DNA from 3 places in the Methylobacterium sp. 275MFSha3.1 genome. Region 3 is predicted to be linked to each of the others. Evidence: predicted binding sites of a transcription regulator. Region 3 holds the regulator's gene; each other region holds the start of a gene.

Region 1 (7,444 bases), on a different contig from region 3:
CCTGCCGCTCACCGCCATCACCGCCTGGGAGACCCTGTTCGACCGGCTCGACGTGGGCAAGCGGGTGCCGGGCGCGGCCCCGGCGCTCCTGATCGTCGGCGGCGCGGGCGGCGTCGGCTCGGTGGCGATCCAGCTCGCCCGGGAACTCACCGACCTCACCGTGATCGCCACCGCGTCGCGGCCTGAGACGGCGGCCTGGTGCCGGGACCTCGGCGCCCACCACGTGGTCGACCATTCCAGATCCCTGGCGGCGGAGGTGGCGGCCCTGGGGATCGGCGCGCCGGGCCTCGTCTTCTCCACGACCAGCACCGACGCCCACCTCGCCGCGATCGTGGAGCTGATCGCCCCGCAGGGCCGCCTCGCCCTGATCGACGATCCGGAGCGCCTCGACGTCGGGCTCCTCAAGCGCAAGAGCCTGTCGCTGCACTGGGAGTTCATGTTCACTCGCTCGATGTTCGCCACCGCCGACATCGCCGCCCAGGGGGCGCTCCTCGACGAGATATCCCGCCTCGTTGATTCCGGGCGCCTGCGCACCACCCTGGGGGAGCATTACGGGCGGATCGACGCCGCGAACCTGCGGCGCGCCCACGCGCTGGTCGAGAGCGGGCGCGCCAGGGGGAAGATCGTGCTCGAAGGGTTTTCCGATTGAGGAGGACGTGATGGCGGACGCGGCGGGGACCGGCCTCTTCGACGTGACGGCGCTGGCGGCGGGTCTGCCCGACAGCGCCGAGACCCTCCTGGTCGACACCTACCTGACCGACCGGGAGGCGGCGAGCGCCCGGGTGTTCCGGGTCTACCGGCCGACCCCGCCGCACTATCACGCCACCTGCGACGAGTACCTCTACTGCCTCTCGGGCCGCGGCCGGGTCTGGCTGGGCGATCCGGCCGCCGAGACGGCGTTCGGCCCGGGCCAGCTCCTGTTCTTCGAGAAGGGCACGGTCCACGCGATGCCGGCGCTCGAGCCCGGGGACCCGGTGGTGTTCCTGTCGATCGACACGCCCCGGCGGGCGCCGACCGACATCGTCTTCGTGAACCCGGAGGACGGAACGCCCGCCACCTTCATGGCGCGCAACGCCGAGGCGTGAGGGGTCACACCCGCAGGGACCGGCCGGCCGCCGCCACGCCGAGGAGCAGCGCCGCCACGATCAGCAGGGACGCGGGCAGGCCGAGCGCCTGCGCGGCGAAGCCGATCAGCGCGGGCCCCGCCAGCACCCCGGCATAGCCCAGCGTCGTCACCGCCGGCACCGCCACGCGCGCGGGCATCGCGGTCTGGCGCCCCGCCGCCGTGAACAGGACCGGGACGATGTTGGCGCAGCCCGCCCCGACCAGGGCGTAGCCGGCGAGCGCCGCCTCCCAGGCCGGGATGACGACCGAGAGCGCGAGGCCGGCCGCCGCCAGCAGGCCGCCGAGGATCACCACGGGCCGCCGGCCGAGGCGGGCCACGATCGCATCCCCGCCGAGCCGGCCGGCCGTCATGGTGACCGAGAAGGAAGCGTAGCCGAGCGCCGCCCAGGCCGGATCGAGCCCGCGCTGCTGGATCAGGAACACCGCGCTCCAGTCGAGGGCCGAGCCCTCGGTCAGGAACACCACGAAGCAGAGCAGGCCCAGCACCAGCACCGGGCCGCGGGGCAGCGCGAAGGCGGGCCCGCCGCTTCCCCCTGTCCCGCCGGCCGGAAGGATGCCCGGCCAGGCGGCCGCGAACAGGGCCACGATGCCGGCGACCAGGATCAGCACGCTCCAGCCGGCGCCCAGGCCGGTGCCCATCAGGACGCTGGCCAGCAGCGCCCCCAGGATGCAGCCGAGGCTGTAGAGACCGTGGAAGCCCGACATCATCGGGCGCCCGGCGGCGCGCTCCACCGCGACGGCCTGCAGGTTCATGACGCAGTCCACCGCCCCCATCCCGGCCCCGAACAGCAGCAGCGCCCCGGTGAGCGGCACGAGCCCGGAGCCCACGGCCAGCACCGGCAGGGCGAGGCCGATCGCGAGCGTGCCGGCGAGCAGGACCGGCCGGAAGCCGAGCCGCGCGGCCGCGGCCCCGGCGCTCGGCATCGCCAGGATCGAGCCGACGCCGAAGGTGAGGAGCAGCAGGCCGAGCCCCGCCGCGTCGAGGCCGGCGCGGTCCTTCACCAGCGGCACCAGGGGCGCCCAGGTGGCGTTGGCGAGGCCGACGATCAGGAACAGCAGCCGGGTGGACAGGCGCTGCTGGGGGGCCGTGCGGTCGTCGGAACCGCGGAGGGCGGCCGGATCGGTCGCGTCGCATGCTGGCATCGATACCTGTCGGGATGTGGATCTGAGGGCGGGATACGGCGACGTGGATCTCGGCGCCCGCGGTGCAACACCGAAGGTGGGCCAAGGTTTGGCGAATCGAGCTACGGCGAAGCTGGGGCCACCGGACTCCGATCGCGGCCGCTGGCTCCACCGCGTCATCGCTTCGCTGCGCTCGCGAAGACGGTCGCGCGTTCACCGAGCGGTTGCCGACGTACGCGTTTCGTTCTAGCAAGGGCGGCGCATGACGGGCCTGCGTCCCGCCGGCCGCATCTTGCCGCGGGCCCCCTCGGGCTCGACATGAGCCGGAGCGGCGGCTGGCCCGCGCGCGAATCCGTCCGACTTCGTCGATGCCTCGGTCGACGCCTCGAAAGACCGCCGCCCTCATGGCCAAAGCCCAAGCTGGAAGTCGTGCCGCAAGCCGCGTCGGTGCTGCCCAAGCCGCACCGAAAGCTGCCGCCAAAGCGCCTTCCAAGACGGCTCCGAAAGCCCCGGCGACGGCCAAGGCGCCCCAGTCCAAGGCGCCCGAGTCCAAGCCGGTTCGCGCGAAATCCAGCCCCCCCGGCGCGCGGAACGAAGCCGCCATCGACGCCAAGCTGGAGGCCCTGTTCGACGCCGCGCCGGCCCCCGTCGAGGACCGGCGGGTCATCGCGATCCGCGGCGCCCGGGAGCACAATCTCAAGAACGTCGACCTGACCATCCCGCGGGACAAGCTCGTGGTCTTCACCGGGCTCTCGGGCTCGGGCAAGTCGTCGCTCGCCTTCGACACGATCTACGCGGAGGGGCAGCGCCGCTACGTCGAGTCGCTCTCGGCCTATGCCCGCCAGTTCCTGGAGATGATGTCCAAGCCCGACGTCGACCAGATCGACGGGCTGTCGCCGGCGATCTCGATCGAGCAGAAGACCACCTCGAAGAACCCCCGCTCGACCGTGGGGACGGTGACCGAGATCTACGACTACATGCGCCTGCTCTGGGCGCGGGTCGGCATCCCCTACTCGCCGGCCACCGGCCTGCCGATCGAGAGCCAGACCGTCCAGCAGATGGTCGACCGGGTGCTGGAGCTGCCGGAGAAGACCCGGCTCTACCTGCTGGCGCCCGTGGTCCGCGGGCGGAAGGGCGAGTACCGCAAGGAGATCGCCGAATATCAGAAGAAAGGCTTCCAGCGGCTGCGCGTGAACGGCGAATACTACGCCATCGACGATGTCCCGAAGCTCGACAAGAAGTTCAAGCACGACATCGACGTGGTGGTGGACCGGATCGTGGTCCGGGCCGATATCGGCTCGCGGCTGGCCGAGTCCTTCGAGACCGCGCTGGAACTCGCCGACGGCGTCGCCGAGATCGTGTTCGCCGACGCCCCCGAGGGCGAGGCGCCGCGGACCGTCACCTTCTCGTCGCGCTTCGCCTGCCCGGTCTCGGGCTTCACCATCGCGGAGATCGAGCCGCGGCTGTTCTCGTTCAACAACCCGTTCGGCGCCTGCCCGACCTGCAGCGGCATCGGCCACGAGATGCGGATCGATCCCGAGCTGGTGATCTCCGACCCTGGCTTAAGCCTGAAGCGCGGCGCGGTCGGCCCCTGGGCGAAGTCGACCTCGCCCTATTACGGCCAGACGCTCGAGGCGCTCGCCGAGCATTTCGGCTTCAAGACGGGCGTCCCCTGGCAGAGCCTGTCGGAGACGGCCCGCGCCATCGTGCTCTACGGCTCGGGCAAGCAGGCGGTGCGCTTCGCCTACGACGACGGCTTGCGCAAGTACACGGTCAACAAGCCCTTCGAGGGCGTGATCCCGAACCTGGAGCGCCGCTACAAGGAGAGCGACTCGGACGCCGTGCGCGAGGAGATCGGGCGCTTCATGAGCGAGACGCCCTGCGCCGCCTGCGGCGGCAAGCGGCTGAAGCCCGAGGCTCTGGCCGTGAAGGTCGCCATGGCGGACATCGCCGACGTGACCGCCCTCTCGGTCTCCGAGGCGCACCGGTGGTTCTCGGACCTGCCCGGGAAGCTGACCGCGAAGCAGAACGAGATCGCGGTCCGGATCCTGAAAGAGATCCGCGACCGGCTGAGCTTCCTGGTGGATGTCGGCCTGGAATACCTGACGCTCGCCCGCGGCTCCGGCTCGCTCTCGGGCGGCGAGAGCCAGCGCATCCGCCTCGCCTCGCAGATCGGCTCCGGCCTGACCGGCGTGCTCTACGTGCTGGACGAGCCCTCGATCGGCCTGCACCAGCGCGACAACGAGCGGCTGCTCGGCACGCTCAAGCGCCTGCGCGACCTCGGCAACTCGGTGATCGTGGTCGAGCACGACGAGGACGCGATCCTGCAGGCCGATTACGTGGTCGATGTCGGCCCGGGCGCCGGCATCCACGGCGGCGAGATCATCGCGCAGGGCACCCCCGCGGAGGTGCTGGCGAACCCCGCCTCGCTCACCGCCAAGTATCTCACGGGCGCGATGGCGGTGCGCACCCCGACCGCCCGCCGCAAGGGCCGGAAGGGCAAGCTCGGCCTGTTCGGCGCGCGGGGCAACAATCTCAAGGACGTGGACGTCGAGATCCCGCTCGGCACCTTCACGTGCATCACCGGCGTCTCGGGGGGCGGCAAGTCCACCCTGGTGATCGACACCCTCTACAAGGCCATCGCCAAGAAGCTGAACGGTGCCCTGGAGCACCCGGCCCCCTACGGGCGGCTGGAGGGGCTGGAGCACCTCGACAAGGTCATCGACATCGACCAGTCGCCGATCGGCCGCACGCCGCGCTCGAACCCCGCCACCTATATCGGCGCCTTCACGCCGATCCGCGACTGGTTCGCGGGCCTGCCCGAGGCCAAGGCGCGGGGCTACCAGCCCGGGCGCTTCTCGTTCAACGTCAAGGGCGGGCGCTGCGAGGCCTGCTCGGGCGACGGCGTCATCAAGATCGAGATGCACTTCCTGCCGGACGTCTACGTCACCTGCGACGTCTGCAAGGGCAAGCGCTACGACCGCGAGACCCTGGAGGTGAAGTACCGGGGCAAGTCCATCGCCGACGTGCTCGACTCCACCGTCGAGGAGGCGGCCGAGCTGTTCAAGGCGGTGCCGGCGATCCGCGACAAGCTCGAGACCCTGAAGCGGGTCGGCCTGCACTACGTCCATGTCGGCCAGCAGGCCACCACCCTGTCGGGGGGCGAGGCGCAGCGCGTGAAGCTCTCCAAGGAGCTGTCGAAGCGCGCCACCGGCCGCACCCTCTACATCCTCGACGAGCCGACCACCGGCCTGCACTTCCACGACGTCGCCAAGCTCATGGAGGTGCTCCACGAGCTGGTCGACCAGGGCAACACCGTGGTGGTGATCGAGCACAACCTCGAAGTGATCAAGACCGCCGACTGGGTGATCGACATGGGTCCCGAGGGCGGCGACGGCGGCGGCCGGGTGGTGGCGCAGGGCACGCCGGAAGAGATCGCCCGCGCCAAGGCCAGCCATACCGGCCGGTTCCTGCGCGAGGTGCTGGAGCGGCGGCCCGCCTCACCCGCGAGCCGCGGTCGCGCCGCGGAGTAGCGCGGCGGCGGAGGGGGGCGGACCGTCCGGGGGCGGGCATCGCACGCACCGGCGACCGTGCCGGACGCGCCCCCGCCCCTGCAGTGCGGGCGCGGGTCCGACGCGACGGATCACCCGCTCCCGGGCCGGCGCGGCAGTTTCTGCCGGGTCTCGGCCGGACCCCGCGCCCGCGGACGGTGATTCGAGCGGCCGGATCCGGCTCCGGACCCGCCGCCGACCGGCTCGGAGCCGGATCCCGGCCCGCGCGTCCGGACCGGCGGCCTGCCCGATCACCTTCCCGCCTTTGCCGGATTCTCCCGCGGCCCGGGCCGGCAACAGCTTGACCGTTCAACGATATTTTGCCGAAACCGCGATCCGAGCAGGGTCTGTGGACAGTGTTGCATCGCCGCAAAAATGCGGCTTTTGCGCAACGGTTCGGCCGGTTGTGGCGTTTCGGCGAGCATTCCACTGTCTTTCCGCAGGTCTCTGTAGAATAGTCGCAGACGTTGAGACGGGCAGGCTCCGTGGGGGCGCTCGGCAGGTCCGAAGCCGGCAGCCGCGATAGGCGAGCAGACCGGCAGGGAAGTGCCGAATGCGGGACGGACGCCGTATGACCTTGGGAAGGAATGAGAAAATGATGAAGAACTGGCTCGCGGCCGGCACGGTCGCGCTCACGGTCGGCATGACCTCGACGATCGCGCAGGCGCAGACCACGACGGTTCCCGGTGAGCAGGTCGGCCTCGCCGTCGGCGCGCCGCTGCCGGAAGGCCTCTACGCGATCAACACGTTCACCTATCGCCGCACCGACGCGCCGAACTCGCCCGACACGGCCGTCAACATCCCGGTCCTGGTCTGGTCGACCCCGTTCGTGCCGTTCGGCGGCCGCGTCGAGCTGCTCGTGGCGCCCCCGACCGTGTTCGCCTTCACCCGCAACCCGGCGGGCGTGCGCAACAAGGACATCTCGATCAACGTCGGCACCTTCGTCGGCGGCATCTGGGCCTTCGACCTCGGCAACAACTTCGGCGTCAGCTTGCTCGGCGGCGCCTACCTGAACGACCTGAACGGCGACCGCGGCTCGATCATCACCGCGAACGGCACGACGGCCACCCCGGTCCTGCCGCAGCTCTCCTCCAACACCTACCGCTTCGGCATCGCCGGCAGCTACACGGGTGACGGCTGGAACATCACCGCCAACCTGACCGCCAACATCTACGACTCGCCCGGCCGCTTCCCCGGCCAGGTCGGCGCCGCCATCGGCCCGATCCGCCTGTCGGACGCCCTGAACTTCGACCTCACGGCGACCAAGAAGTTCGGCAACTTCGAGATCGGCCCGATCGCCTACGGCACCTACAACTTCGACATCAGCCAGGCCAGCGCCGCGGCCGGGAACCGTGGCCGGTTCGCCCTCGGCGGTCTCATCGGCTACGACTTCAAGATCTTCACCGTCCAGGCCTACGTTGCCCGCGACGTCGTGACCGGCGCGCAGTACACCAACGCGTTCGGCCGCACCCGCGACAACTACTCCACCGACGGCTGGATCCGGTTCATCGTGCCGCTCTACTCGCCGACCCCGGCCGCCGCGCCGGTCCCGGCGCCGCTGGTCCGCAAGTACTGAGATCCTTCCGAGACACCGGGCTCCCCGCCGCCGCGCGGCGGGGGCTCCCGGATCTCCGACAGGCCGTCCT
Region 2 (7,444 bases), on a different contig from region 3:
GCCTCACGGCCGGGCCTCGGCCGGCGCCGGTGGCTGGGCAGCACCCTCCTCCGGGTTGCGCGGCCGCCTCGCCGCCTCCTCGGCGGCCTTGTCGGCGGCAGTCCTGTCCGCAGCGGCCTTCTCGGCCGCGGCCTTGAGGGCCGCCGCGCGGGCCCGATCCATCTCGATCCGGGCGCGGCGGCGCTGCCGCTCCACTTGGTCGGCCTCGGTCAGCTCGATCGTCTCCAGCTCGCGCTGCAGCACGAAGGCCGCGAGGCCGTTCGACAGGGTGCCGACGTCGAGCACCCGCTCGGGCGCGCCGAGCGGCCCGGTCAGGCCGAACTGGACCGCGGGCGGCCCGGCATTCCAGCCGCGGGGCACCGGGCCGCCCGCGAGCGTGCCGCGGGCGTCGAGGCGCCCGGCGCGCAGGTCGTAGCCGACGGTGCCGACCCAGCGGGCCGGCCCGAGATCGAGGTCGAATGGCCCGGCCCGCAGCACGCCCCCCACGATCGTGGCGGCGGCCTGGGCGGATCCGCGCGCCTGCGCGCCGCCCCGGGCGAGCTCCTCGGTGACGAGCGCCTGGAGCCGGCCCTCGCGGAGCGGGTCGTCCATCTCGGCCGCGCGGGCGAGAGCGCGGCCGAGCGCCGCGGGATCGGCCGCGGGCAGGCTCAGGTCCGTCAGGGTGAGCGCGCCGCTGCCCGAGAGGCTGTCGGCGAGGCCCGGCAGGGTCTCGGCCGTGGCGGCGAAGCGCAGGTCGGCGCTCAGGCGGCCGCCGAACGGGCCGCCGGCCAGGGTGGGGAGCGCCGCGCCGTCGAGGCTGCCCGAGCCCGAGACCGAGGCGCCGGCCCCGAGCCGGGCGATCGTCACCGAGCCCGCGAGGCGGCCGCCGGCGAGCTTGCCGGTCAGGTCGCGCAGGGTCAGGCCCGCGTCGGCGAGGCCGAGGGCAGCGGTCGCGTCGGTGGCGACGAGGCCGCGGCCGAGATCCAGGCTGGCCACGCGGGCGTCGAGGGACAGGGCCGGGTGGGCGGTCGGCGGGCCGAACGCGCCGTTCGCCCCCGGCGGGATCACCAGGGCGGCCGCGAGCTGCGGGATCGACAGCCGGTCGAGGGCGAGGCGGCCGTGAAGGGCACCGCCTGCCGACCGCAGCAGCGTCCCGTTCACCCCCGCGCCCGCGACCGTGCCGGCGAGCGCGGCGGCGGCCTCGCCCTGCTGCCGCGACAGCGTGACGGTGAGGTCGGCCGGCCACGCCCCCGGTGCCAGGGTCGCGGCGCCGGCCAGCGTCAGGAACGGCGCCAGATCGGCCGTCTCGGCGCGGAGCGTGCCGCCGGTGGGGACGAAGTCGGGACCGACCAGGATCGGGCGGCCCGTACCGAGGCGCAGGCCCGCGACCGTGCCGTTCGCCGTCAGGGCGAGGGTCTGGCCCTCCGGCCGCTCGGCTGTCAGGCGCAGCTCGGCAGGTTGCTGCAGGCCGGCGAGGTCGGTGCGGCCGAACCACGCCCCCGCCCGCGGCGCCGTGAGGGTGGCAGCGCCGCCCTCGATCCGCGTGCCGCGGCTCGCGAGCGTCAGGTCGAGGGTGCCGCCGCCGGCACTGCCCCGGGCCTGGGTCCGCAGGGCCGCGGCCGCGCCGCCCTCCCGGTCGAGGGTGACGGCGAGGTCGAGGGGCGCGTCCCGCAGGAAGGCGGGCAGCAGGCGGATCTCGCCCACCCAGACCCGCTCGAGCAGGCCGAGCAGCGGCGCCGCCGCCGGCGCCTTGAGGCGCCCGGAGACGCGGCCGGTCCCGTCCGCGCCGATCTGCCCGGACAGCCGGGCGCTGGCGCCGGCGAGGTCGGTGACGTCGAGGCTGTCGACCGTCAGGCCGGCGCCGTCCGACTGGATCCGCGCCGCGATCGTGCCGGTACCGGAGCCCGCGGTGCCGAACCGGACGTCCTTCGCCTCGAGCGTCAGGGCGAGGTCGGTGTCGCGCAGGGTGCCGAGGGTCGTCCCGAGGGGCGGCAGGCCGGCGATGTCGAGGCCGGTGGCGCGGATCTGGGCCTCGAACCGCCCGCGCTCGGCGCCCTCGGCGGCGGTGTAGCGGGCGTTCCCGGTGATCCGCGCCGGCCCGAGGCCGAGGCGCATGTTGCGCAGGGATAGGCCGGTCCCGGCGGCCGACAGGTCGGCGGCGGCCTCGATCTTCCGCCCGTCGAGCAGCGCGACGAGCGGCCCCTCGGCGCCGAGGCGGCGCAGGTAGCGGCCGAGCGCATCCGAGTCGGGGGCGGCGAGCGCCACCGGGCCGGAGAAGCGCAGCGGCGCCGTCTCGACCTGCCCGCTCGCCGTGACGGTGGACTCGGCCGGGCCGGTCACCGCGAAGCGGCGCAGCAGCAGGCCGCCGGCCCGCTCCAGGGTGCCGGTGAGGGCGAGGTTCGACCATTCCTCGCCGCCCAGCACGGCGCTGCCCACGGTGAGGTCGAGGTCGAGCATCGCCGGCAGGCTGCCGGCCGAGCGCGGCAGGCCGCGGGCGATCAGGCTCTGCCCCTCCGCCGAGGCCAGGAAGGCGTCGAGGTCGAGGCGGCGGGCGTCCAGGGTCAGGCCGGCGCGCCACTGGCGCAGGTCGAGCCGTCCGGTGCCGCCGAGCCGCAGGGCCCGGCCGCCGGGGTCGATGGCGAGGTCGACGGCCTCGAAGCGCACCTGCGTGCCCCGGGCCTTGAAGGTGCCGGCCAGCGAGAACGGCAGGTAGGCGCCGGCCGCCTGGGTCGGCGGCCCGACGACGAGGCGGGCGGAGCCCTCGGCCTCGACCTGGGCGCCGCCGGATTCGGCGGGGACGAGGCCGAACCGCGCGTCCGCCTCGAAGCGCGGCATCGCGTCGCCGCCGCCGGAGATCTTGGCGGCGAGGCGCCCGTCCGGTCCCGGCGTGCCGCTGACCGCCCGGAACGGGACGCCGCCGCTCGTCCCCTCGATCCGCCAGGGCCCGACCAGGGCCGGCGCCTGCAGGCGCAGGTCCTGGACGTAGAGCTGGTCGGTCCGCCCGGTGGCGGGGACCTGCGTGGTGACGAGGAACTGCTGGATGTGCAGGTTCTCGATGGCGAGGTCGCGGTCGCGCAGGGCCCCGCCGAAATCGGGCGGCAGCTTCAGCGTGTCCGGGCCGGCGACCGGGAGCTTGATCTCGGCCCGGCCGATCCGGGTCTCGGTGAAGCGGAACTCGCCCTTGAGGAGCGGCGCCAGGGCGATCTCGGCCTTGACGAACCGGGCATCGAGGCTGGGGCGGTCCGGATCGGCGCCGAGGTGGAGGCGGTCGACGCGCAGCCGCGGCGACGGCAGCAGGCGGACCTCGATCCGGCCGTCGGTCCGGACCGGAACGCCCAGGGACCGGGCGAGCGCCCGCTCGACGAGCCCGCGATGGGCCTGCCAGTCGACGAAGGGCGGGACCGCGAGCGCCGCCACGAGAACCAGGATGACGGCGCACGCCAGCGCGGTCAGAAGATCACGCAATGGTCCCGTTCCGCACCATCTCTGCGCGAGGCCGCGACCTCACCGGGCCGCCGTGCCCCGCGTGCCCCCGCGAGTCAGTCGCCACGGCCATAGCACGATAAGCCGCCGGGGGCGCCAGCGGCGATGCCACGGTCCCGAGCGGCGGTCGGGGCACGCGCGAGGTTCCTCGGGCATCCCGGGCCCGCGGCCTATGGATCGCGCGATCGGCCGCGGAGCGCGACGCGCCCGGAGGACGCGGATCATCCCGGCGCGGACAGCCGCGCTTCATGGCTCCGCGCCCCCGCCGCGGCGCGAACGGCCTCGACGCCGTTCGCGATTTGGTCCAGGGAAGCGGGATGCAGAACCGCCCGCATCCGCAACCCGCCGGGGACGGCGCGCCCGCCACGTCCATCGCCGCCCGCGCCATGGGCGCCCTCCGGCGCGACGCGGCCGCCTACCTCGAGGGCCTCAACCCCGAGCAGCGCCGCGCCGTCGAGACCACGGAGGGCCCGGTCCTGGTGCTGGCCGGGGCCGGCACCGGCAAGACCCGGGTGCTGACCACCCGCATCGCCCACCTGATCGCCACCAACCGGGCGCGCCCCTTCGACATCCTGGCGGTGACCTTCACCAACAAGGCCGCCCGGGAGATGAAGCACCGGATCGGCGCGCTGATCGGGCCGGCCGGCGAGGGCATGCCCTGGCTGGGCACCTTCCACGCCATCGGCACCAAGATCCTGCGCCGCCACGCCGAGCTGGTCGGGCTGAAATCCGACTTCACCATCCTCGGCACCGACGACCAGCTCCGGCTGATGAAGCAGGTCATCGCCGACCAGAACGTCGACGAGAAGCGCTGGCCGGCCCGGGCCCTGTCCCACGCCATCGACGGCTGGAAGAACCGCGGCCTCGGCCCCGAGCAGGTGCCCCCGGGCGAGGCCGCGGCCTTCGCGTTCGGCAAGGGCGGCGCCCTCTACACCGCCTACCAAGCCCGGCTCGCGACGCTGAACGCCGTCGATTTCGGCGATCTCCTGCTGCTCTGCCTCAAGCTCTGGCGGGAGAACCCCGACGTCCTGGCCAATTACCAGGACCGGTTCCGCTACATCCTGGTCGACGAGTACCAGGACACCAACGTCGCCCAGTACCTGTGGCTGCGCCTCCTGGCGCAGTCCCGGAAGAACATCGCCTGCGTCGGCGACGACGATCAGTCGATCTACGGCTGGCGCGGGGCCGAGGTCGACAACATCCTGCGCTTCGAGCACGACTTCCCGGGCGCGGTGGTGGTGCGCCTGGAGCGCAACTACCGCTCCACGGGCCACATCCTGGCCGCCGCCTCGGGGCTGATCGCCAGGAACGAGAGCCGCCTCGGCAAGACCCTGCGCACCGACGACGAGCCGGGCGAGCGCGTCACCGTGACGGGCGCGTGGGATTCCGAGGAGGAGGCGCGGATGCTCGCCGAGTCGATCGAGTCCCTCCAGTCCAAGCAGCATCCCCTGTCGGAGATCGCCGTGCTGGTGCGGATCTCGGCGCAGATGCGCGAGATCGAGGACCGGTTCGTCCAGCTCGGGCTGCCCTACCGGGTCATCGGCGGCCCGCGCTTCTACGAGCGCGCCGAGATCCGCGACGCGCTGGCCTACCTGCGCGCCACCGTGAACGTCAGCGACGACCTCGCCTTCGAGCGGATCGTGAACACGCCCAAGCGCGGCCTGGGCGACGCCACTCTGCAGCAGCTCCACACCTACGGCCGCGCCAACCGGCTGCCTCTGCGCATCGCCGCCGCGCGCCTGTGCGAGACCGACGAGCTGAAGCCCCGGGTCCGCTCGACCCTGCGGGCGCTGACCGAGAGTTTCTCGCGATGGGCGCGGCTCGCGGAGACGCAGCCGCACAGCGAGGTCGCGCAGACCATCCTGGAGGAGTCCGGCTACACCGAGATGTGGCAGAAGGACCGCTCCGCCGACGCCGCCGGCCGGCTGGAGAACCTGAAGGAATTCGTCCGCTCCATGGAGGAGTTCCCCGACCTCGCGGCCTTCCTGGAGCACGTCTCCCTGGTGATGGAGGCCTCGGAGGCGGAGGGCGCCGAGCGGGTCTCGCTGATGACGCTCCACGCAGCCAAGGGGCTCGAGTTCGACACCGTGTTCCTCCCCGGCTGGGAGGACGGCCTGTTCCCGAACCAGCGCGCGCTCGACGAGAGCGGCCGGGCGGGCCTGGAGGAGGAGCGGCGCCTCGCCCATGTCGGGCTGACCCGGGCGCGCAAGCGCGCGAAGCTGTCCTTCGCGGTCAACCGGCGCATCCACGGGCTCTGGTCCTCGACCATCCCGTCCCGGTTCATCGACGAGCTGCCCGAGACGGCGGTCGACGTGGTCGAGGCCCCGGCGCACTTCTCCGCCGGCGCCTCGCGGTTCGACCGCAACCCGACGCCGTTCGGATCGAGCTACGGCACGCCGGGCTGGCAGCGCGCGCAGGCCAACACCGCGCCGGGCGGCCGGTCCGGGTTCGGATCGGGGTCCGGAGGCGGCTTCCGCTCGGCGGGCCCGGGCGGCCGGTCCGGGGGCCAGTCCGGCGGTCCCCGCCAGATCGAGGGCGAGCTGATCGCCAAGTCGACGGGCGCGCCCTCGGCCTTCCAGGGCGGCCAGCGGGTCTTCCACACCAAGTTCGGCCCCGGAACGGTCGCGGCGGTCGACGGCAACAAGCTGACCGTTGACTTCGACAAGGCCGGCCGGAAGATGGTCCTCGACAGCTTCGTCCAGGCCGGATCGAGCTAGTCCCGCCGACCAAGCCCGGACGTGTCAGGGCGGCAGGGTCGGCCGGCTTCGCCCGCGCGGGCGGGGAGGATCGCGACCGTGCCGGATGCCGCGTTACCGCGACACCACCGTCCCGAACCTGATGCATCCGCGCCAGCCGCGCGGCTTTTTCGAAGCCCCTTCACCGACCGTCACCCCTTAGTCACACCCGGCGCGCAATCGTCGGGCGCGAATCGCACTGGTGCGCCAGTTGCATCGCGTATTCGGCCGCGCACGGAACGTCGTGACGCTCTCCACAGGCGGACGAGCGCGGGGCGGAACCTTCGGCCTTGGGCCGGTATTAAGTTCCGCAAGCGAGTAGAACCGGGAGCAAGCAGGTAAACGGCAGTTCAGAGACAGATCCAGGTTGGCAAGTCCCGTTGGAGTGTACATCCATGAAGAGACGCCGCGCACGACTTGAACTGGTTGAAGACCGCACGTCCCGCATTCATCGCACACGCTTCGACGAAGAACGCAATCTCGCTCCCATCCAGCCGCTCACCGAACGCCAAGCCGAGTACCTCGACGCCCTCGCCCGCTCGCCGCAGGTCATCGTCCTGGGGCCCGCCGGCACCGGCAAGACCTTCATCGCCGGCACCCGCGCGGCGGACCAGCTCCGCCAGCGCCGCATCGCCAAGGTGGTCATCACCCGCCCGAACGTGCCCTCGGGCCGGTCCCTCGGCTACTTCCCCGGCACCCTGGAAGAGAAGATCGCCCCCTGGGTCGCCCCCCTCACCGAGGCCATGAAGGAGCGCATGGGCGCCGCCGCCTTCGAGATCGCCCTGAAGACCGGCGACATCGAGATCGTCCCCTTCGAGGTGATGCGCGGCCGAACCTTCAAGAACTGCCTCGTGATCCTCGACGAGGCGCAGAACACTACGATCAACGAGATCAAGATGTTCCTGACCCGGATCGGCGACGATTGCCAGGTCATCATCAACGGCGACGTCTCGCAGACGGACCTCCGCGAGACCTCGGGCCTGCGCACCGTCATGCACATGGTCAAGAGCCGGATGATGCCGATCCCCGTGGTGGAGTTCACCCGCAACGACATCGTCCGCTCCGGCATCTGCGCCGAGTGGGTGAAGGCGTTCGAGGAAACGAATCTTTAAATCGGAAGTTGATGGCGGCGGGTCCTCGCAGACCCGCCGTGCCGTCCCCCGGCACGAGACGACTCTCCGCACCTCCCATTCGGGAGGATGAACCGGGCGCCGAGCCCGGCCTTCAGAGAACTGGAGTCTCCTCGT
Region 3 (7,444 bases):
TTCCCCTGGCTGGCGGTGGCCTTCGGCGGCGGGATCCTGGTCTACTTCGCGGCGGCCGACGGCGCGCCGAGCCTCGCCGCCCCCCTGATCGCGGCCGGCCTCGCGCTGGCGCCGGTCCCCGTCCTCGGCGCGCGGCCGGCGGCCCTGGCGGCGGCGCTCGCGGTGGCGGCCGCGTTCCTCGGCTTCGCGGCGGCGACCTGGCGGGTCTCGCAGGTCGCCGCACCGATCCTCACCCGCACCACGATCGGCCCGCTCGTCGGAACGGTCGAGGCCCTGGACGAGCGCGAGGTCGGCGCCCGGCTGGTGATCCGGGTGGAGAGCTTCGCCGGCCTCGCGCCGGAGGCGCGGCCCGCCCGGGTCCGGGTCTCGTTCCGGAAGACGCCGATCCCGCGTCCCGGGGACGGCGTCGCCGCCACGGCCCGGCTGCTGCCGCCCCCGGAGGCGGCCCGGCCCGGCGGCTACGACTTCGCCCGGGACGCCTATTTCCAGGGGATCGGCGCGGTGGGCTCGCTGATCGGCACCGTCACCGTCCGGGAACCGTCCGGGCCGCCGCCGCTGGGCCTGCGGCTCGCCGCTGCGCTCGACGCGGCGCGCAACGGACTCACGCGCCGGATCGCGGAGGCCGCCGGCGGCCAGGCGGGCGCGGTGGCGGCGGCCCTGGTGACGGGCAAGCGCGGCCTCATCGGGCCGGCCACCAACGACGCGCTCCGCGCCGCCGGCATCTACCACGTGGTGTCGATCTCGGGCCTCCACATGGTGCTGGCCGCCGGCGTGGTGTTCTGGCTGGTGCGGGCGCTCCTCGCCGCGGTGCCGCTCTGCGCGCTCCTCTGGCCGATCAAGAAGATCGCGGCCGGCTTCGCCATGGTCGGCGTCACCGCCTACTGCGCCTTCTCGGGCTGGGACATCGCGGCCGAGCGCTCGCTGATCATGACCCTGATCATGCTCGGCGCGATCCTGGTGGACCGGCCGGCCCTGTCGATGCGCAACCTCGCCCTCTCGGCGCTGATCGCGCTCGCCCGCGAGCCGGAGGGCCTGCTCGGCCCGAGCTTCCAGATGTCCTTCGGCGCCGTGGCCGGGCTGATCGCCTGCGCGCGGCTGATCGACGGGCGGCTGCTCGTGCGCCCGGGGGCCGGGCGGATCGGGCGGCTCGTCGGGACCGGCCTGTCGGCGATCACCGGGACCCTGGCCACGACCCTGGTGGCGCAGGTCGCGACGGCCCCCTTCGCCACCTACCACTTCCAGACGGTCCAGCCCTTCGGCCTCGTCGGCAACGCCCTGACCCTGCCGCTCGTCTCCCTGGTGGTGATGCCCGCCGCGGTGATCGGCTGCCTCGCCTATCCCTTCGCCCTCGACCGGCCGGTCTGGTGGCTGATGGGGCAGGCGGTGGCCGGGATGCTGGCGATCTCGGACTGGATCGCCGGGTTCGAGCGGGCGGTCCTGGTGCTGCCGGCCTTCGGCGCCGGGGCGCTGGCCCTGCTGACCGCCGGCCTGCTGCTGGGGACGCTGCCGGCCTCGCGCCTGCGCTGGCTCGCCGTGCCGCCGGTCCTGCTCGGGCTCGTCCTCGCGGCCCGGCCCGACCGCTACGACCTCTACGTCGACCGGCAGGGCGCCGGGGCCGCGGTGCGGGGCCCGGACGGGCAGCTCGCGGCCCTCGGCAGCCCTTCGGGCTTCGTCCTCGAGCAGTGGCTGAAGGCGGACGGCGACGGGCGGCGGTCCGCGGCGCTGATCGTCCGGTCGGGCAGCGGGCGCTGCGACCGGCTCGGCTGCACCGCCCGGCTGCCGGACGGGCGGGCGGTCGCCCTGGTCCGGGACCGGCGGGCCTTCCCGGAGGATTGCGCCCGCGCCGCGGTGCTGATCACGGGCCTCGCGGCGCCGCCCACCTGCACGGGGCCGCTGGTGATCGACCGGCGCGTCCTCGCCGCCCGCGGGGCCGTGGCCCTCCGGACCGACGGCGACGGCTTCGCCGCGCGCTACGCCCGGGACGACGGCCGCGCCGTGCCCTGGCGGCCGGCCGCGGGGCGCGGGCCGGGACCTCCGTCGCCGGTCACCGCGGAGCCGGGCGACCGCCCCGCGGAGAACGGGATCGCCGCGACGCCGGAGGCCGACGCCGCGCCGGGCGGAGACCTCGCCCCCGGCGACGCGCCGGCCGAGCCGCTTCAGTAGCGGCGGACGAGGCTCACGAGGCGGCCCTGGATCCGGACCCGGTCGGGCCCGAGCACGCGGGTCTCGTAGGCCGGGTTGGCGGCCTCGAGGGCGATCGACGAGCCGCGGCGGCGCAGGCGCTTGAGCGTCGCCTCCTCGTCGTCGATCAGCGCCACGATGATGTCGCCGGTATTGGCCGTCTCCTGCTTGCGGATGACCACGAGGTCGCCGTCCAGGATGCCCGCCTCGACCATCGAGTCGCCGCGCACCTCGAGGGCGTAGTGCTCGCCGCCGGCCACGAAGTCCGGCGACAGGGTGATGGCGTGGCTCTGGTTCTGGATCGCCGAGACGGGCGTACCGGCCGCGATCCGGCCCATGACCGGGATCGAGATGGCGCGGCCGGACTCGTCGATCATCCGCGTGCTCGCCGGGGCCGGCGGCTGCTTGGACTTACCGCCCTCGACCACGCTCGGCGTGAAGCGGCGCGGCTCGGCGGGGGCCTGAGTCGCCGGAGCGGCCTGGGTCAGGCTCTCGGGGATGCGGATCACCTCGATGGCGCGGGCCCGATTTGGGAGGCGCCGGAGGAAGCCGCGCTCCTCGAGCGCCGTGATCAGCCGGTGGATGCCGGATTTCGACTTGAGATCGAGGGCATCCTTCATCTCGTCGAACGACGGCGGGACACCGCATTCCTGCATCCGGCTCTGGATGAATCGCAGGAGGTCCAGCTGCTTGCGCGTGAGCATCGACGGGGGACTCGCGGCTTGGCGGACCGCCACGTGACGGTCTCCGAAACAAATCACGAACAGGTTAAACGTTCCGCAAGTGTTCCGCAAGAGCGGCACCGCTCGGCCCGGCGCGCCGCGGGCGCGCCCGCGGGAGAAGGTCGAGAAACGCATTGACGGCGCAAGCGGAGCCGTTTCAATGCATCGCGGCGCCCCGCCGGGAAGGCGGCGGATCCGGGGTGCGGGCTGGGACCCTCTTGGAATGACGAGGATGCGACGACCCGCAGCTCTGCTGCCCCTCGGCCTCGCCGCCCTCGGCCTCGCCGGCTGCACCACCGGATTCTCCTACATCTCGCGGAACTACGTGGCGCTCACTCCCCAGGTCGTCACGATCGGCTGCAAGGAGCCCTACGAGGTCTACGACAACCGGCAGCTGCGCCGGATGCTGATCGTGTCCAACGCCCTGCGCGAGTATACCGGCTGCAACCTGAGCGAGGTCCGGATCGATCCGGAGCCGGGCGCCACCCGGGTGAAGCGCTTCCGCACCGCCGCCCGGGCCTATCTCGACGAGACCGTGCGCGAGGATTGCCGGATCACTGGCGAGACCGTGTTCGATCCGCTGAAGACCGAGTTCGCCTACGCCTGCGACGCGCCGATCGAGAAGCGCGGCACCGTGGTCCCCCGCCTGCCGGGCCGCAATCCGGGCCTCGGCGTGCGCTGACCGGCCGGCGGCGCGCCCTCAGGCGCCCGGCTTCGGGAACGTCCGCTCCGCGGCGTCGCCGGCGGCGGCCAGCAGGGCGCGGGCGAAGGCCCGGGCCTCCGTCCGGTCGAGCACGATCGCGGCGGTGACCGGCGCACCGCCGAGGTCGGCGAGGGCGAGTTCCAGGCGCACCCCGTCGGGCACGGCGCTCGCCTGAAGGCTCCAGCCGGAGCCCCGGTCCGTGCTCTCCGCCATCGTGTTCCTCCCGCATGCCCGGCACGGCGCCGCGCGCCCACCGGAACGGCCAGGCCCGGGACCGCTCCCGGAGCCACGCTCCGGTCTTCCCTGCCTCGCCTGTCCGCGTTCCTCAAGGCCACAGGCCGCGCGGGGGTGGAGATGCGCGCCGTCGCGGATGCCGGCGGCCGCATCGCGGCGATACGGGGCGGCACGGGGCGGCACGGGGCTGCGCCCGCGCCGCGGCGCGGGCGAGGGCAGGGGCGGCCGGGATGGGGGCCGGCCTCGGGGCGATTGACGCGAGGCCGCCGATGATGTCTCCCGCGGGCTCCGATCAGGTGGAGTTCGAACATGCAAGAGATCTGGTTCCGCACGGGCGAGGCCACGGTGCTGGCGGCCGAGGGCCAGTACACCGACGCCATGCCGGAGGTGCTGATCGGCTCGGTGCGCGGCCCGGTCGGTCAGGCCTTCGCGTCGATGATGGGGCAGGTCCAAGGCCACACGCGGATGTTCGTGGTGCGCGACCTCAACCAGCTCGTGCGCCCGGCCACGATGATGACCACCAAGGTCACGATCCACACGGCCGAGTATGCCGAGCTCCTCGGCGGCGTGGTCCAGGCCGCCACCGGCGACGCGATCGTGGACTGCATCATCGAGGGCATCCTGCCGAAGGACGGGCTCGACGAGCTGTGCATGATCATCATGATCTGGCTCGATCAGCGCTGCGCCGAGGACGACAACCTCGACCAGAAGGACCTCTACCGGACCAACTACGAGGCCACGAAACTCGCCATCGCCCGCGCCCTCAAGGGCGAGCCCACGGTCGACGAGCTGATCGCCAACCGGAAGACCGTGAAGCACTACGCGCTCGACGGCGTGATCGAGTACTGAGCGGGCCCGCGTCGCGCATCCTGCCGGCTCAGGTCCGCCTCAGCCCGGCGGGATGCGCCCCACCGAGCAGAGGGTCCGCATCGCGCTGCTGCCCGGGTCGGTGTAGCAGGACGCCGACCAGCCGTTCTGCTGGATGAACGACTTGCGCCGCTCCGCCAGCGCGGTCCGGTAGGCGGTGGCGATGATCGGCTCGACGGTCGCGGCCGGTTGGCCGACGAGGATCTCGGAGGCCACCGACAGGTCGCGGAAGAAGGTCGCCGAGGGACTCGGCTCGGCGGAGGTCGCCTGCACGATCGGCTCGGCCCGGCAGGTCACGTCGAACTTGATCGGGCCGGCCACGCGGATGTCGATGCTGGGGCCGGCGCGCTTGCTGACCCGGCCGCCGATCGCGTCGGCGATCTGGCGGGTGAGGTCGTCGCAGCTGTCGGCCCGGGCGGCCTCCGCCAGGAGGGGCAGGGCCGCGCAGGCGGCGAGGAGGAGGCGCGGGACGGCGAAGCTCGACATCGCCGCACTCTACGCGCCGCGCGGGGCCTGTCGAGGGGCTGGTCGAGGGCCGCTCGAAGTGCCGGCCTCAGTGGAAATCCCGGCTGGGGAACACGCGCCGGTCCGGGGGCACGCCGAAATCCGTGTTCTCGGGCGGCAGCTTCATGCCGGCCTCGCGCAGGTCGCGCAGGGCGGCGGTGAGGTCGCGAAACCCCTCCGCCACGAGGTGGACCACCCCGTCCGCCCGCTGGATCCGGCCGCGCACGGCGAGGAACCGCGCCTGCATGGCGATCCGGCGATTCGCCTCGAACACGGTCTTCCAGACGATCACGTTGGCGATACCGGTCTCGTCCTCCAGCGTCAGGAAGACCACGCCCTTGGCGGTGCCGGGCCGCTGGCGGATCAGCACGAGCCCCGCCACCGTGACCCGCGCCCCCTGGGGCAGCGCCGGATCGAGATGGGCCCGGGCCGGGATCGCGCCGATCCGGGCGAGCCGCCCCCGGAAGAACGCGACCGGGTGCCCCTGGAGCGACAGGCCGGTGGCGGCGTAATCCTCGGCCACGGCCTCGGACGGGGCCAGGGGCTGAAGGTCCACCGCCGGCTCGTGCCGGAACAGGCCGTCATCGGCGTGCCACGCGAAGAGCGGCAGGGGTGCGTCGAGGAGATGGGCGCGGCGCTCGCTCGCATCGGCCTTGGCGGCCTTGCGGGATGACGTCCCCTCCAGGGTGCGGACCATCCACAGGGCGGCGCGCCGGTCGAGGCCGAGCGAGCGGAACGCGTCCGCCTCGGCCAGCCGCTCCAGGGCGTTGCGGGGCAGGGCGAGGGACGCCTGCAGCCCCTCGATGCTGGCGTAGCCGTTGGCGCGCAGCCGCACGAGCCGGCGCATCGCGGCCTCGGGCAGGCCGCGCACGACGCGCAGACCGATCCGCACGGCGTGCAGCGCCGGATCCCCGGCCGGCTCCAGGGTGCAGTCCCAGTCGCTGGCGTTGACGCAGACGCCCCGCACCTCGACCCCGTGGGCCCGGGCGTCGCGCACCAGCTGGGCCGGCTGGTAGAAGCCCATGGGCTGGGCGTTGAGGATCGCGGCCAGGAAGACGTCGGGGTGCCGGCACTTCATCCAGGCCGAGGCGTAGACGAGGAGCGCGAAGCTCGCCGCGTGGCTCTCCGGGAAGCCGTAGGTCGAGAAGCCCCGGATCTGCGCGAAGCAGCGCTCGGCGAAGTCCTGCGGGTAGCCCCGGCGGGTCATGCCGCCCACGAACTTGTCCGCGAAGCCGCCGATCGACCCGACGTGGCGGAAGGTCGCCATCGCCCGGCGCAGCCCGTCGGCCTCGGCCGGGGTGAAGCCCGCCGCCGTGATGGCGATCTGCATGGCGTGCTCCTGGAACAGCGGCACGCCGTAGGTCTTCTGCAGGACCTCCTTCAGCTCGTCCGCCGGGCCGTGATCCGGGTGCGGGGCCGGGTACTCGACCGGGTCGATCCCGGAGCGTCGCCGCAGGTAGGGATGGACCATGTCGCCCTGGATCGGGCCGGGGCGCACGATCGCGACCTGCACTACGAGGTCGTAGAACTCCCTGGGCTTAAGGCGCGGCAGCATCGACATCTGCGCCCGGCTCTCGACCTGGAACACGCCGACGGAATCGGCCTTCGTCAGCATCGCGTAGGTCGCGGGATCGTCCTGCGGCAGGTCGGCCAGCGTCTCGTAGAAGGTGCCGTGATCCTTCTCCAAGAAATCGAGGCCGCGCTTGAGGCAGGTCAGCATGCCGAGCGCCAGCACGTCGACCTTCATCAGGCCGATCGCGTCGATGTCGTCCTTGTCCCACTCGATGAAGGTGCGGTCCGCCATGGCGCCGTTGCCCACCGGCACGGTCTCGTCGAGGCGGCCGCGGGTCAGCACGAAGCCGCCGACATGCTGCGACAGGTGGCGGGGGAAGCCGATCAGCTGGTGGGCGAGGTCGAGCGCCTGTCGGATCGCCGGGTTCTCCGGGTCGAGCCCGGCCTCGCGCACGTGCTGGTCCGGCATGCCGGTGCCCCAGGAGCCCCAGACCGTGTCGGCGATCGCCGCGGTCACGTCCTCGGTCAGGCCCAGGACCTTGCCGACCTCGCGGATCGCCATGCGGGGCCGGTAGTGGATCACCGTGGCGCAGAGGGCGGCGCGCTCCCGGCCGTAGCGGGCGTAGAGGTGCTGGATCACCTCCTCGCGGCGCTCGTGCTCGAAGTCGACGTCGATGTCGGGGGGCTCGCCGCGGTTCTCCGAGATGAAGCGGGCGAAGAG

What was found. The regulator LexA, encoded in region 3, represses DNA repair genes until DNA is damaged. The targets are predictions, from matches to a motif close to TGTTCNNNNTGTGTTCNG.
Region 1: uvrA (excinuclease ABC subunit UvrA) is a predicted target of LexA. The motif match lies at 2,479-2,496, and genes of this name have one in related genera.
Region 2: BLW78_RS01935 (ATP-dependent helicase) is a predicted target of LexA. The motif match lies at 3,752-3,769, and genes of this name have one in related genera.

Annotation. Positions count from the first base shown of each region.
Region 1 covers NZ_FNWP01000004.1:54,010-61,453, forward strand. Annotated here, with positions in the region: gene BLW78_RS05290 (zinc-binding alcohol dehydrogenase family protein) at 1-649, shown strand, start outside; gene BLW78_RS05295 (cupin domain-containing protein) at 660-1,085, shown strand; gene BLW78_RS05300 (MFS transporter) at 1,090-2,268, opposite strand; gene uvrA (excinuclease ABC subunit UvrA) at 2,652-5,780, shown strand; gene BLW78_RS05310 (transporter) at 6,394-7,374, shown strand.
Region 2 covers NZ_FNWP01000002.1:414,460-421,903, reverse strand. Annotated here, with positions in the region: gene BLW78_RS01940 (AsmA family protein) at 4-3,444, opposite strand; gene BLW78_RS01935 (ATP-dependent helicase) at 3,780-6,179, shown strand; gene BLW78_RS01930 (PhoH family protein) at 6,593-7,309, shown strand; gene BLW78_RS01925 (hypothetical protein) at 7,443-7,444, shown strand, end outside.
Region 3 covers NZ_FNWP01000010.1:80,492-87,935, reverse strand. Annotated here, with positions in the region: gene BLW78_RS13785 (ComEC/Rec2 family competence protein) at 1-2,163, shown strand, start outside; gene lexA (transcriptional repressor LexA) at 2,157-2,885, opposite strand; gene BLW78_RS13775 (hypothetical protein) at 3,136-3,585, shown strand; gene BLW78_RS13770 (hypothetical protein) at 3,604-3,819, opposite strand; gene fae (formaldehyde-activating enzyme) at 4,150-4,689, shown strand; gene BLW78_RS13760 (hypothetical protein) at 4,729-5,193, opposite strand; gene BLW78_RS13755 (error-prone DNA polymerase) at 5,261-7,444, opposite strand, start outside.